3 regions of the Paraglaciecola sp. T6c genome follow, and region 3 is predicted to be linked to each of the others. Evidence: predicted binding sites of a transcription regulator. Region 3 holds the regulator's gene; each other region holds the start of a gene.
What was found. The regulator LexA, encoded in region 3, represses DNA repair genes until DNA is damaged. The targets are predictions, from matches to a motif close to TACTGTATNNNNATACAGTA.

Region 1 (4,622 bases), 800 kb from region 3:
TTTGCATTCAGGTAAAAAGGTCAACTCAGCCGATTGTTATTGAACATGCTCTAAAAGATGATCACTACAGCAAAAGCGAAATTCCAATCATGTATGGGTTTGAAAGCTACTTTTCGTTTCCCATTTACAATAAAGACGGTGATTTTTTCGGCACGCTGTGCGGTTTAGATCCCCTACCGATAAAGTTGAAAACGGTTGAGATTCAACAACAAATTAAGTCATTCGCTGAGTTGATTTCTCGCCAGATTGAAGTTGACGAACAGCTCATCACTGCCCAATCCGAGTTATTCAACGAGAAAGCAGCGGCCAAACTTCAAGAGCAGTACATTGCCATTCTAGGGCACGACTTAAGAACACCATTATCTGCTTTGACTATGGGGGTCAGTTTTTTAAAAGACCAAGTAACGGACGCCACCTCTCAAAAAATACTCGCACGCATGGACAGCAGCGCAACAAGAATGAAACGCTTGATTAGCGATGTGATGGACCTAACCCGAGGTAAAATGGGTAACGGCATGCAGTTAAACGTTAAGACGGTGAACAACCTAGAAGATATTCTTACCCATACCGTTGATGAGCTCTCTGGGCTGCACCCCCAGCGTGAAATACAGACTCACATTGATATCAAGGGCTCGGTTAATTGCGACCCTGAGCGAATCGCCCAGTTGCTATCTAACCTGTTAATCAACGCCATTGTGCATGGCGACCCGCAGCAAGCTATTGAGGTGACATCACAGATAGAGAGCGGACTATTCTCACTGAGCGTGAGTAATGGCGGCGAGCCAATAAAACCAGAGGTGATTGATAAACTGTTTCAACCTTTTTGGCGCAATGAAAGCAACAAGCAAACCGGCGGCCTAGGTTTGGGTTTGTTTATTGCTTCCCAAATCACCTCTGCTCATGACGGTACATTATCCGTTTGCTCAGACGACAGCAGAACGACGTTCACGTTTCAGGCAACTATTGGCATGAATGCGATTGAAGGTTAGTGAATGATGATGTCTAGCGCGTCTATTGTTTTAACTACTTTTTATTAACTCGCCTGTTAAAACGACTAAAAATCTTGAATAGGGCTGTCATCAGCCCTGCCCAATACGACTTGATAAAGGCATATCGTGCCGCCCCCATGTATTACGCTGGAATGCCATTTTGACTCCCAAATAAAGCCAAGAGAAAACCAGCTCAAAGCATGAGAGAAAATTTAAGATAGGCCTAGCTAACGCTTTCAAAACAACACGGCGTCAGCAACACCAATATAAAACTTGTCCAATCAACGTTATAAACACGAGCCTAAATGAAACACTGTAAACTCGATAGGTGACACTGCGCCCTACCCTATCTTTGAAACTAGCAGAGCGATAGCCAAAAAGGGATAACGTCGCTATTAAAATGCGCTTGAAGCTCCCCTAACGAACACATTTCATACCTACCTAAACCTAGACGCTTGCCTAACAACTGACTTAGCGCGCCGCTTCCTTCTCAGCGTTCAATATTCTTGTCAAAACCCGCAACCGGCCTGATTTAAAGTACTTAAATTCTTGTTGTCGGAATATCCACCTTGAAGTCGGTCCGAGCTATTACGAAATTTTAAATACGGATCTATTTATAAGTTTGTTGAAAGTGCGTTTCGTTGCAAAGGTGGTGAAAAAGAATGTGTATAACAGGCCCTTTAGGTTAAGGGCTGTGATGGGGTAAGCAGTGATAGGGTCTGAGTACTTTTTGCGGCAACCGTCTCGCCTATTAAAAAGCATTCTGCCCCTTTTTACTAATAATCCTTTTAATTTAGAATGCAAATTGTACTGTATATTTATACATGATATAAACCCTAAGATAATTTAAAAACCAAATAACGGATACACACGTGTTGTTTCATCATTTCTGACAGAATCGACCGCTTTTGTGTATTTGCTAAGAGAAAGTAATAATCTGCGATGCATGACAAACTGATTCAAAAACTCGAGATCCTCTCAGATGCAGCTAAGTACGATGCATCATGTGCAAGCGGTACGGCAGGTAAACGCAAGGCTGGGAAAACTGATAAAACGGGCATTGGTTCGCTTACTGGCGGTACAGGAATATGCCACAGTTTTACCCCTGATGGCCGCTGTGTCTCATTACTAAAGATACTAATGACGAACTACTGTATTTACGATTGTCACTATTGTATCAATAGAGTATCAAGTAGTGTTCAACGTGCTCGTTTCACTGTGAAAGAAACGGTAGATTTGACACTGAATTTTTATAAGCGCAACTATATCGAGGGCTTGTTTCTTAGCTCAGGTATCGTCGGTTCCCCTGACCTTACAATGGAAAGCATGGTGCGTATTGCAAAGTCGTTACGTATCGATCACGGGTTCAAGGGGTATATACACCTTAAAACAATTCCCAATGCCTCGCCTGAACTACAGGCTGAAGCGGGTTTATATGCCGACAGGCTTAGCATTAATGTAGAAATGCCGACCCAGCCTTCATTAAATAAATACGCGCCAGAAAAAGACCTCGGCGCTATTCATAGCTCGATGAATACTCTGAAAGACAAAATAGCCGAGCATAAAGTAGATAAAACGCATACCGGCAAACGTCCACCTCGCTTTGCCCCTGGCGGACAGTCTACTCAAATGATCATAGGGGCCGATGGCTCAAACGATAAAGTCATTTTGGGAACAAGTGTTAAACTTTATAGCCAACAAAAGCTACGCCGCGTTTATTACTCTGCGTTCTCGCCAATACCTGATGCGTCTGAGGTTTTACCGCTCAAGCCAGCGCCTTTGATCCGCGAGCACCGTCTTTATCAGGCTGATTGGCTATTGCGTTTTTATGGCTTTAATCTTGATGAAATCTTGCACGATGACATGCTTGATATGGACCATGATCCTAAACTCGCGTGGGCATTGCGCAATCGTCATGTATTCCCCATCGATTTGAATAAAGCCGACAAACTGATGTTGTTACGAGTACCTGGTCTTGGTGCGCGCACCGTACAAAAAATTGTAGCGATCCGCCGTTATACAAAGCTTAACTGGATGGATCTCACTAAAATGCGTTTGCCATTACAAAAGCTAAAACCTTTTATTACTGTGAATGATTACTCACCTGCTATTCACTTACTCGATAGCAATAATTTTGAGCTGCAGTTCAAACAGCCAAAACAGTTTGAGCTCTTCGGCGCCTAAACGACGTAGCCTCAAGATGAAAAAAATTACCATCACTTCCGTGCCCGGATATAACGAGTGGCGCAAAGCATCAAGAGAATGTTTAGCGCAAGCTATCTCCCCTGAAAACATTATTTGGCAAACTTCAGAGTCCATACAGGACGACTTGTTTGGCCATCCTGAAGAGGTTATTGCGGCCCCTAAAGGGCAAATGAAACACACCATTCCCAAGTCAATATTAATGCTTTTTAAATACGCGTTGTGTCATCGAGATGCTAGCCGCTTCGCACTGTGTTATCGGGTTTTATGGCGCGTTATTTTCGAGAACAAAAACCTTATTCAGCTAAAAACTGACGAAGATATAATGCAGCTTGTTACTTTAGCCAAAGCGGTAAAACGTGATGCATACAAAATGAGTGCTTTTTTGAGGTTTAGAGAAGTTGCGCTTGACGGACAAGAGCACTTTATCGCTTGGTATGAACCCGAGCATTTCAGCTTAGAGGTTAAACTCGACTTCTTCCAAACTCGCTTTAAAAATATGCGCTGGTCGATACTGACGCCTTATAGGGCTGCCCATTGGGACACTGAAAAGCTAGTGTTAGAAGATAATCCCGACCCGAGTGTGTGTCCTGATGAAGACCGTATCGAAAAATATTGGCTCACTTATTACACTAATATATTTAATCCCGCCCGTATCAAAAAGAGCGCGATGCTAAGCTCAATGCCCAAAAAGTACTGGAAGAACATGCCTGAAACAGCACTGATTGACGATATGATTCGAAATTCAGATGCAAGAGCTCGCAAAATGATTATCGATGGGAATAAACGCTAATTTCGATGATTTTTAGTAGCTCAGAAATATTCATGTTACGTACTTCCAGTTTTATTCCTCAGCTTTTATATCTTCGTTAGTACTGCCATCTTTTTCTTTCTTGCTTTCAAAAAGTTCGTCTAAATTTAATTGGAAGCAATACCATAGACCTAAAGCACTAAGGAACACGAAAAACAGCGCCATTAAAGGTGAATAATAGAATACGGTATACTCTGTTAAGGAAAGTTTTCCCGCCACCTCCTTTAAATAAACCCTGCTATCTTCAGGAGCATCATAACCTTCATTTGATACAACGTAAAAATAACGTCCCTCCTGAGTATTCAATAAATCTAATATTTTTCCATCACTCATTTCAAGCCCTCCGAAGTGTTCATTAATCCTGAAACGCTCCCCAGCATCGGTTTCATATACCTGAAGTCTTAACAAGTACTCAGAAGTTTCCTCAGCAGCTATAATTAAAAAATATGTACTTACAATAATGACGGACAAGTAATGTAGAGCAATGGGAGCAATAAGCAAAGGCAGTTTTTTACCTTTTGCCAATCGATAGAAAATTAAGAGAAGGATTGGAAATAAGATGGAGTTCGTAGCGTAACTAGTAACTGAATCCAAATCGAGCAGGTATAGCTGACTTCCGT
Region 2 (4,622 bases), 490 kb from region 3:
GACGCGCAAGAACTAGGTGACTTAACTGCTGCAGTAAACACCGACCTTATGAACGTACTCGCTGACAAAGTGGACCCTGCATTACTTGATGCAGCGACACAAGTAGCCAATAGCATTAACGACATCGCTAGCAACGTATCTGTTAGCTAATCACACACTAAAAAAGGAGAAACACCATGCAACTTAACTTCGCAACCCAAGGCGTAAATTTCATCGCATTTACTGACTATGCGCTGGTATATGACGCAAAAGAACTAGGTGACTTAACTGCTGCAGTAAACACCGACCTTATGAACGTACTCGCTGACAAAGTGGACCCTGCATTACTTGATGCAGCGACACATGCAGCCAATAGCATTAACGACATCGCTAGCAAAGTTTCTGTTAGCTAATAAGTGACCTGGCGGTGCAAGCCGCCCTTAATTTAAAAAGGATTCTTTATGAAAGGCTCGGCATTTTCAGTAAACGGTGTACACTTTTATTCAATGACAAACTATTACTTCATTGTAAAAACAGATGAAGTAGAAAATATAACAGCGATTGCAAACTCCGATTTGTTAAATCAACTCTATGACAAAATCGATCCGCAAATTATGGATGCTGCTACACAAGCTTCTGATTTGATTAGTTCAAGTACTTTGGCTTAGCATATACGGCGCCAGTGGTAATTTGAATCCTGGCGCAGTCTTTCACTCATCATCACGCTTATTTTCCCCACCGAATGTATATCAGCAAACGATAATTTTTAATATTTCGTGCCACCTCAATTTTGAAACACATATCAGCACCCTGACTTATCATCATTCGCTAAAGGCTGAAGGCTGAAGGCTGAAGGCTGAAAAAGTAAACGCTCACTTACTAAAAAAACCACAGTTACTTCAATGATATAGGCGTACCTAACTCAGTCACCTTTTTGTATGCAGTAGCTTATGTTCATGAAGTCGAGCTTCGCTTGCGCAGCTGTAGATTAGTTAAAATAGCCTAGGGAACTGCATTAACCTGTTTAAAATGACAATACAAGCGCTTAACAGGATACAGACAACACTGTTCACCTATCCCTTTTTATAAGGCATAAGAGCGTTTGAGAAATGATCTAAAACACCATTTCAATAGATTATATTTATTAAGATATTTGATATCTATTTCGGGGAAAATGAGAAAACAGTTGGGAAGTAAAAAAGATGAATGTTCGGGCGACGTACAAAAAACGAGCGCCCAATAGTATAGGAATATATTGTTAATGAATAGGATTAATATTTAAATTGTTGTCCACTTTAACCCATAGGGCGACAGATTTCTCTACCCCAATTTGCATCGCCTGACCATCTCCCATTCTGCGCATATTTACGCCCAAATACCGAAGAATTCGCTCACAGGCCGTGGTGGTTACCAGTACATAATCTGTAATGCCATTTTTAATCGCAAATGAATAAAATGAACTTACTAAAGCAGCTGTATCTTCGCTTGCGACTCGAGCAGATTTCCCTGTTCTATTTTTACTAATAGCAAAGCGACTTATTTCCCAAATATTTTTTTCCTCAGGTGCTAACTCCCCTCTCAATAACTCTGGGAATATATCTTTTAGCATATAACTTTTTGTTGTTGGTATTGCACGCCATCCACCAACAATATCATCGCTCTCATTCAACATAGCAATATAACTTGGCTGCTGGTTATCAAAAAAGTCTTTTTCCAAGCCTTTATCAGATTCGACATCCCAACCTAATCGCCCTTTAAAGACTTCAGATCTTAATTTGAACATATCATTAATTAACTCTGGATTACGTCCAAATTCATTATTGTTTTTATCTATTACTTTTATTTGTCTCATTGCGTTGAACCTAGTTTAGTTAACTTGCAACTAAGCATATTCAACGAAATTCAATAAATTCAGCTATCACATTTTACAGTAGGGTTTTAATCATTGTCCCTAGCCTAATTCCAATAATTTTCTCCTGTAGTATCTGACAGTATTTTTATAAAACACCGTCAGATCTAACAGGATATATAAAAATTTAAAGCAGCTAAAATATCGAAATGGAGTTAAGTGGATACCGCAATGAACAACAATATTTTTGCCTTACGTTCTCGCTGTTTGTCGTTAGTAATAGATAAAGCAGCGTCTATTTCACATTATTGTGGCGCAGCTTGGTTATTTTGTCTTAAGGGCAAGATACTAAAGCTTCAAGGAAGCACTCAGCTGGAATCTGAAGCTCTGCTACTGAGTCAGATAAAGGCAAGTGGTGCCGGGGCAGACCTTTACTTGTCCTTGCCTCCAAATGCTTTGATTAAGGATAGTAACGCACTGGTTAAAAGTGCCACCGACGCAGGTATCGTCAACATTCTGTATCCGCGTATACCTGCTCATTTTAGGTTTAGTGACAATCATAAAACCAATTTTCTTTCTAATAATATCAACGTTATTGCTATCAACAATGCCTTGATGGATCTCGGGACGGTTATAACCATGCAGACCAACGAACAAAAGAAAAGGCCTTGGATAAGTTGTATCACGTGTGCTGATCTGTCGGGCAGAAAAGCGGATTTCTCTACGTTTGATGGGGATATAGAAGCGATCAACTATATAAAAAGGTTGGTTGGCAATATGGAGTTTGTAGCTGAAGAGCCCGGTTGTTTGCCATTCAATGTCAGCAACACAAAAAATAATGCTAACCAAGCTGTTCAACATCACACTGTCAATAGTTTACTGGACGTGAAGAAACTTTTAGCACACGCGTGCGAACATAAGATGACCTGTGGACTGATCATTGTTCACACTGATTTAGCTAAAGAAATGATCGTGAGTGGCCTCGTCGACGAAATGATTTATTATCTATGCTTACACCAGACCGAACTCGAAAATACTCAACCGATAAACTTACTGAATAACGATTGGAAAATATCCAGCAGCTATCACTTCAGTAAGGGGATAAGGTTTAACGCTCGTCCTGAATCTGATATGACTAAACAACAATTTAACAGTGAGCATCGTTTATACCTAAATTAGATATTTGGTTTAATAATGCCCTTCTTAATCGCTAGCGCGACAGCATGCTGTCGATTAATAGCGCCTAGCTTGGTGTTTGAGTTACCTAAGTGAAATAAAACTGTTCGCTCAGAAACATTTATTATCTGCGAAATTTCCCAGGCAGTTTTACCTTCACAAGCCCAAAACAGGCATTCAAGTTCTCTTTTCGTTAGCTCCCGTCTATCTGTTTCGTCGCTTGCACTTATCTCAAGCAGAACGTATCGCTCGAATAAGTGCGTTGCAAATGTGTGGCAAAACATCTGAGCGTTATCTAATACTCTATTCGCATCGGAACGTTCATCTATCGCTACACTGAATACGGCGATATTCTCAGAAGTAGATCGAATAGGGATGCTTAGCCCATTGTACAAGCCATATGCCGCTGCTTTTTCGAAAACGAGCAAACCTTTAGTAGAAGAAAAGTCTTGGTACTCAACGAGTTTGTCCCAGCGGATAGGAGATTGCTTTTCAAAGATGTATTTAACAACAGGGTCGTTTTGTTGTTCACTTTCCTTAAAGTAAAACTCGAGCCATTTCTCTGGATAATTCGAAATAACTCTAATCGTCGGTGAGTATGAGGATGTTTGCCCGATGACGCCCAATAAATAAAACGGGATATCAATTAGCTGACAGAACCTTTCGCAAGTTTCCTTTAGAGCATCAATTGAGCTACTTTCGTCTACACTTTCTAGTAATTCGTAGAATTCTTCGACTTGCATCATCCCTTCCTTGCTGGAAATGTTTTTAGATTTTAGTCACGAAGAGTGCATTTGCGTCATTAAGCATGTAGCACTCGTTCATTTAATAACCAAGCTAGCAAAAAATGGTAAGTAAAACTACCAAAAGATCACACTATTAATCTGCAAACCTGTCAAAAGTAACAAGTAGGAAGTAGCACATAAGCTCCTACAATAGGGGTTCTGTAACCTACAGAGGTCACGCAATATGTTAAACGCAAGGTTTCCAAAAAAACAAGTTCAGCTGGAAATACAAAAATTAAGCAAGTCGTACGACGAAAATCAAACAGCGCTCAATAACATAAGCTTAACGTTAACTCCTGGCATAATTGGATTAGTCGGATCAAACGGTGCCGGCAAATCGACTCTGCTTAAGTTAATTGCGCAGTTGGAGCGTCCCAGCTCTGGCAGCATCCAATTAAATGGCCAAGATGTGGCAGATTGCCCGCACTTAATCAGGCAACGATTAGGCCTGCTCCCGCAACACTTTGCTGTCTATGAAAATTTAACGGCAAAACAATTTTTGCAGTATTTAGCCGCGGTTAAACAGGTGGCCAGAACGCATGTAGAGCAAGATATCTCTGAATTGTTACATGCGCTCAACTTACATGAATTTGAAAACCAAAAAATTTCAACGTTTTCAGGTGGCATGCGTCAACGAATCGGTATCGCACAAGCGCTGCTTGGAGCACCCGACATACTGATTTTTGATGAGCCTACCGTTGGGTTAGACCCCCATGAACGAGTTGCCTTTCGCAGCCTGCTAAAGAAATTAGCCAAAGACAAAATTATTATTTTATCTAGCCATATCATTTCTGACCTCGCCTCGATATCAGATAATATCTTAGTACTCGCTA
Region 3 (4,622 bases):
AAGTAAGCGATCTGTATAATTCATCGCTTCTTCGTGGCTCATATAAATAAACAGCTCGCGCTGCAGCAAAGGATATAGCTGGCCAACGAGGGAGATGACTTGCGGCCTTGCCAAGCCTTTGTGGGCAAATACAATGGCGCTGACTAAGCCAGGTAGGGCAAACAAATGCAAAATATTATTGCGATAATAGGTCAATGCCACCGCATTTTTGCGTTTTAGGGAGATGATAGTGCCAAAGCTGTCTTGGGATACTTCGAGCTTATTTAGCTTTAACGTATTTTCTACCAATGCTTTGCCATCAAGCTCAGGGATGCTAGATAAGTCACTGTAAGGCGCGGCCTTTAACAAGTCTAGGTAGTCGTCAATGGCGCGTTCAAGTTCATCCTGTGCCATTGCATGCTTCTTAGCGGAAAGTAAACACATGGCGCACAGTGACATACCGCTGACAGCGGCCGCTTGGTTGATTCGGCCCATAACATCATTGGCTAAGGTATTCACGGCAGGGGTTAACCAACGTGGTTTTTTATCGGGTTCTAAATTTTGTGCTTCACGCCAATCTGGCACTTCGCTATCAAGAAAGTTGCTTAAATTAATTGGATCACCGAAATTTAAAAATCCGTTTCCGTAGTTTTTCAGCTTACGTACCGCGGAGAACACCTGAAAAAAAGATTCTTTCTTTTTGTCTGTTCCTTTGAGCTCTTTCAAATAGCTTGAAACTTCCATAACGTGCTCGTAGCCAATGTACACAGGTACAATACTGACGGGGCGGTTAATGCCTTTAATCAGTCCCTGAAGGGTCATGGCTAACATACCTGTTTTAGGCGGTAGTAAGCGACCTGTTCGACTTCGGCCTCCTTCAGGATAATACTTCACGGAATAGCCTTTGTTGAAAAGTAGCTCTAAATACTCTCTGAATACCGCGGTATACAGCTTGTTGCCGGCGAAGCTGCGACGTAAGAAGAATGCGCCACATTTTCGTAAAATTCCGCCAATCGGCCAAAAATTGAGATTGATACCCGCAGCAATATGCGGTGTAACTAAGCCTTCGTGATAGATGACATAAGTTAAAAGGAGGTAGTCCATGTGGCTTCTATGGCACGGCACGTAGATAATTTCGTGGCCATTTTGCGCTAACGCCCTGACTTTATCGGCATGTTTTACTTCAATGCCGTTGTATACTTTGTTCCATATTTTTGTGAGTAAGCGGTCGCCAATTCTTACTAACCCTTCGCGATAATCTGCGGCAATTTCATCGACATATTTCTTCGCTTTGGCTTGTATCTGGTGATTTGACTGCTTCTTGCTGCGCGCTTCGTCGCTAACTGCTTGGCGAACAGAGTCTGCGCCCAATACTGCGTTATATAATTCCTGTCGTTCGAGTAACATTGGGCCTATGAGATTTTGGCGGCGACGATGAAAGTGCGTGCCCGCTAAGCGGATAAGCTTGTGGCCTATTTCTTCATCACTGCCTTTTAAATCTGCCATGGTGCGAGAGGATACAGCCTTGCTGTAACAAACGAAGTTATCTCTACCTAAAAACAGCACAATAAAAAACTTACGTAACCAGTTTGGAGATACCTGATTAGCGATAATATCTGACCAGCCGGATAGCTTTCGGCCGGGTGCTCTGCCCCAAAAAATGGAAACGGGGACGATTTGCAAGTCTAACTCTGGGTGCTCTCTGTGGAGCTGGAACAGACGAGTAACATCATCTGCAATTTTGGTGATCTTCACTTTTCGAGTAAGCAAAGAACGTGGTTGTTGTAAAAACAAACATGCGGGTAATTCCTTACCACCGATTTGCACCGGCTCGGAGGGCTTAGGCAAGCCTAGGGAATTGGTAGACATTTTTAAAGCAAATTGATCAGTGACCGAGTGTGTGCGCAATAGATAAATAATGGGTTTGGTGTTATCGATCCCAAGTTCGGTCGCTATATCTGTAGGAATGCTATTAACTTTAACCAGCCATTTTAGCGGAACAGATATCATTGTCAGCAGCAGTTTATGCAGCCATGCCATAAGAGTGGTACCTAGATAATGAAAGACCTGTATAGGATACCACGTTATTCGGCTTTTCCACCCCGCGTAATCAGTTTACAGGTCAGAGGTCTTATAGAAAATTACCTTTAATAAACAACAAAGAAGAAAAATTTGAGATTTAGCAACGACTGTATATACTCACAGTTAAACTGTATGAAACAACAGGCTGTGTATGCGTCCACTAACTCCCAGACAAGAAGAAGTCTTGCAACTGATTAAAACCACCATGCTAGAAACAGGCATGCCGCCAACACGTGCAGAAATAGCACGGCACCTTGGTTTTAAATCGGCAAATGCGGCTGAAGAACACCTCAAGGCTCTGGCTCGTAAAGGAGCAATTGAGATCTTGCCCGGCACGTCAAGAGGTATCAGGCTCACTGAGCCTTTAGAAGATCAATTAGAAGACCAAGGTTTGCCGCTTATTGGTCGTGTTGCCGCCGGTGAGCCCATTTTGGCTCAAGAGCATGTTGAAATGCATTACAAAGTTGACCCAAGTTTATTTAAACCCAGCGCTGATTTTTTACTTAGAGTTAGCGGCATGAGTATGAAAGACATTGGTATTTTGGATGGTGATTTACTGGCCGTGCATAAAACAACGGATGTGCATAATGGTCAGGTGGTAGTTGCGCGAGTAGATGAAGATGTAACCGTTAAACGGCTTGAGCGAAAAGGTCGACAAGTCGTACTACATGCTGAAAACGAGGATTTCCAACCTATTAAAGTCGATCTAGCGACGCAGCCTTTTAATATCGAAGGTATCGCTGTGGGTGTTATTCGTAATGCTGACTGGATGTAGTTGAACATTTTTCAGGCAGTTTGCTGTTACATTATTGATCATTTTCGAGCTTCGCAATGGAGTTCGAAAATATTATTTTATTCCATGAAAACATCCCATCTTACCTACCTCATATTGCCTTTTCGCATATCATTTAATCTATGTGTTTGTTACTGAGTTGTTAACGTAACACACTGATAGGCTGATTAAAATTTGGTCAATTGAATATAAAATATACAAAAAAACTGGACTACTCCCCCTATTTTGAGTAATGCTTGTTACACGATTAACAAGTCAGTAACAAAACTTGTCGCGTGCTGAACCTTACAATAATAAATTAGAACGTAGAGTTTGATGGTTATCACCACTATTTTACGCGTTTGACAAGCAGGGGGTCGAGTGAAGAAAATTTCGTTGAGTGTTATGGCAATGTTAGGTGCATTTAATTGCAGCACCGCTTTTGCAGATTCAGTGTCCGACTTAGATCAGTACCAATTAAACATGCGCAAAGGTGTGACTGATATCAGCGCCGAGGTATATGACCTACATATGTTGATGTTCATCATATGTGTGGTTATCGCTGTTGGTGTGTTTGGCGCTATGTTCTACTCCATTTTATTTCATCGTAAATCTCGTGGGGCTAAGCCTGCAAACTTCCACGAGAGTGTTAAAGTTGAAATCGCTTGGACCGTCATCCCTTTTATTATCCTCATTGTAATGGCTATCCCTGCAGCCAAAACGTTGATCGCTATGGAGGATGCCAGTGAACCGGAAGTGACGGTGTTGGTAACAGGGTCACAATGGAAGTGGCACTACAAGTACATGGATAACGACGTCGAATTTTATTCTCGCATGGCAACTCAAGCCGATGAAATCACAGGTAAATTAGACAAGGGTGTTAATTACCTCTTAGAAGTAGACCAACCTTTGGTGATCCCTACCGATAAACGTGTGCGTTTTCTTATTACCTCAGACGATGTTATTCATTCTTGGTGGGTACCAGACTTCGCAATCAAGCAAGACGCTAATCCAGGTTTTATTAATGATGCTTGGGCTAAGGTCAATGAACCGGGTATTTACCGTGGGCAGTGTGCTGAATTATGCGGAAAGGATCACGGGTTCATGCCGGTTGTGGTTATCGCAAAAGAGCCCGCCGAATATGATAAGTGGATAGGCGAGCGTCAAGCCATCCAAGAACAGGCAAAAGCTGAAGAGCAAAGATTACTAGCAATGAACATGAGCAAAGAAGAGCTCATGAGCAATGGTCAAAAAATTTACAATTCTGCATGTGCAGCCTGTCATATGCCTAATGGTGAAGGGTTGCCAGGGGTATTCCCAGCATTAAAAGGGAGTGACATTGCGCTGAACGATATGGCTGCGCATATTGATATCGTGCTTAACGGTAAATCAGGTACCGCAATGGCCGCCTTCGCTAAACAGTTAACAATGTCAGAACTTGCCGCAGTGATTACCTATGAGCGAAATGCGTGGGGTAACGATACGGGTGATCTAGTTCAGGCGAAAGACATTAACGCTGCATTAAACGGGCAGTAGGGAGACGATCATGAGCACAGTAACCGACACGATCCATCACGAAAACGATCATCACGAGCATCATGCGCCCCCTTCAGGTATTAAGCGCTGGTTGTACACGACAAACCACAAAGACATAGGCACGCTGTACCTTTGGTTCGCATTTATCATGTTCTTAACCGGCGGCGCGATGGCGATGGTCATTCGGGCGGAATTGTTTCAGCCGGGCCTGCAGATAGTTGAGCCTAACTTTTTCAATCAAATGACCACAGTT

Region 1: PATL_RS18370 (putative DNA modification/repair radical SAM protein) is a predicted target of LexA. The motif match lies at 1,798-1,817, and genes of this name have one in related genera.
Region 2: PATL_RS01840 (acyl-homoserine-lactone synthase) is a predicted target of LexA. The motif match lies at 1,954-1,973, and genes of this name have one in related genera.

What each region holds. Positions count from the first base shown of each region.
Region 1 covers NC_008228.1:4,310,148-4,314,769, forward strand. Annotated here, with positions in the region: gene PATL_RS18365 (GAF domain-containing sensor histidine kinase) at 1-989, shown strand, start outside; gene PATL_RS18370 (putative DNA modification/repair radical SAM protein) at 1,932-3,173, shown strand; gene PATL_RS18375 (TIGR03915 family putative DNA repair protein) at 3,190-3,984, shown strand; gene PATL_RS18380 (hypothetical protein) at 4,036-4,622, opposite strand, start outside.
Region 2 covers NC_008228.1:415,377-419,998, reverse strand. Annotated here, with positions in the region: gene PATL_RS01855 (hypothetical protein) at 1-150, shown strand, start outside; gene PATL_RS01850 (hypothetical protein) at 177-392, shown strand; gene PATL_RS01845 (hypothetical protein) at 441-647, shown strand; gene PATL_RS01840 (acyl-homoserine-lactone synthase) at 1,238-1,831, opposite strand; gene PATL_RS01835 (hypothetical protein) at 2,060-3,007, shown strand; gene PATL_RS01830 (helix-turn-helix transcriptional regulator) at 3,004-3,750, opposite strand; gene PATL_RS01825 (ATP-binding cassette domain-containing protein) at 3,974-4,622, shown strand, end outside.
Region 3 covers NC_008228.1:5,108,487-5,113,108, reverse strand. Annotated here, with positions in the region: gene plsB (glycerol-3-phosphate 1-O-acyltransferase PlsB) at 1-2,019, opposite strand, end outside; gene lexA (transcriptional repressor LexA) at 2,213-2,836, shown strand; gene coxB (cytochrome c oxidase subunit II) at 3,239-4,369, shown strand; gene ctaD (cytochrome c oxidase subunit I) at 4,380-4,622, shown strand, end outside.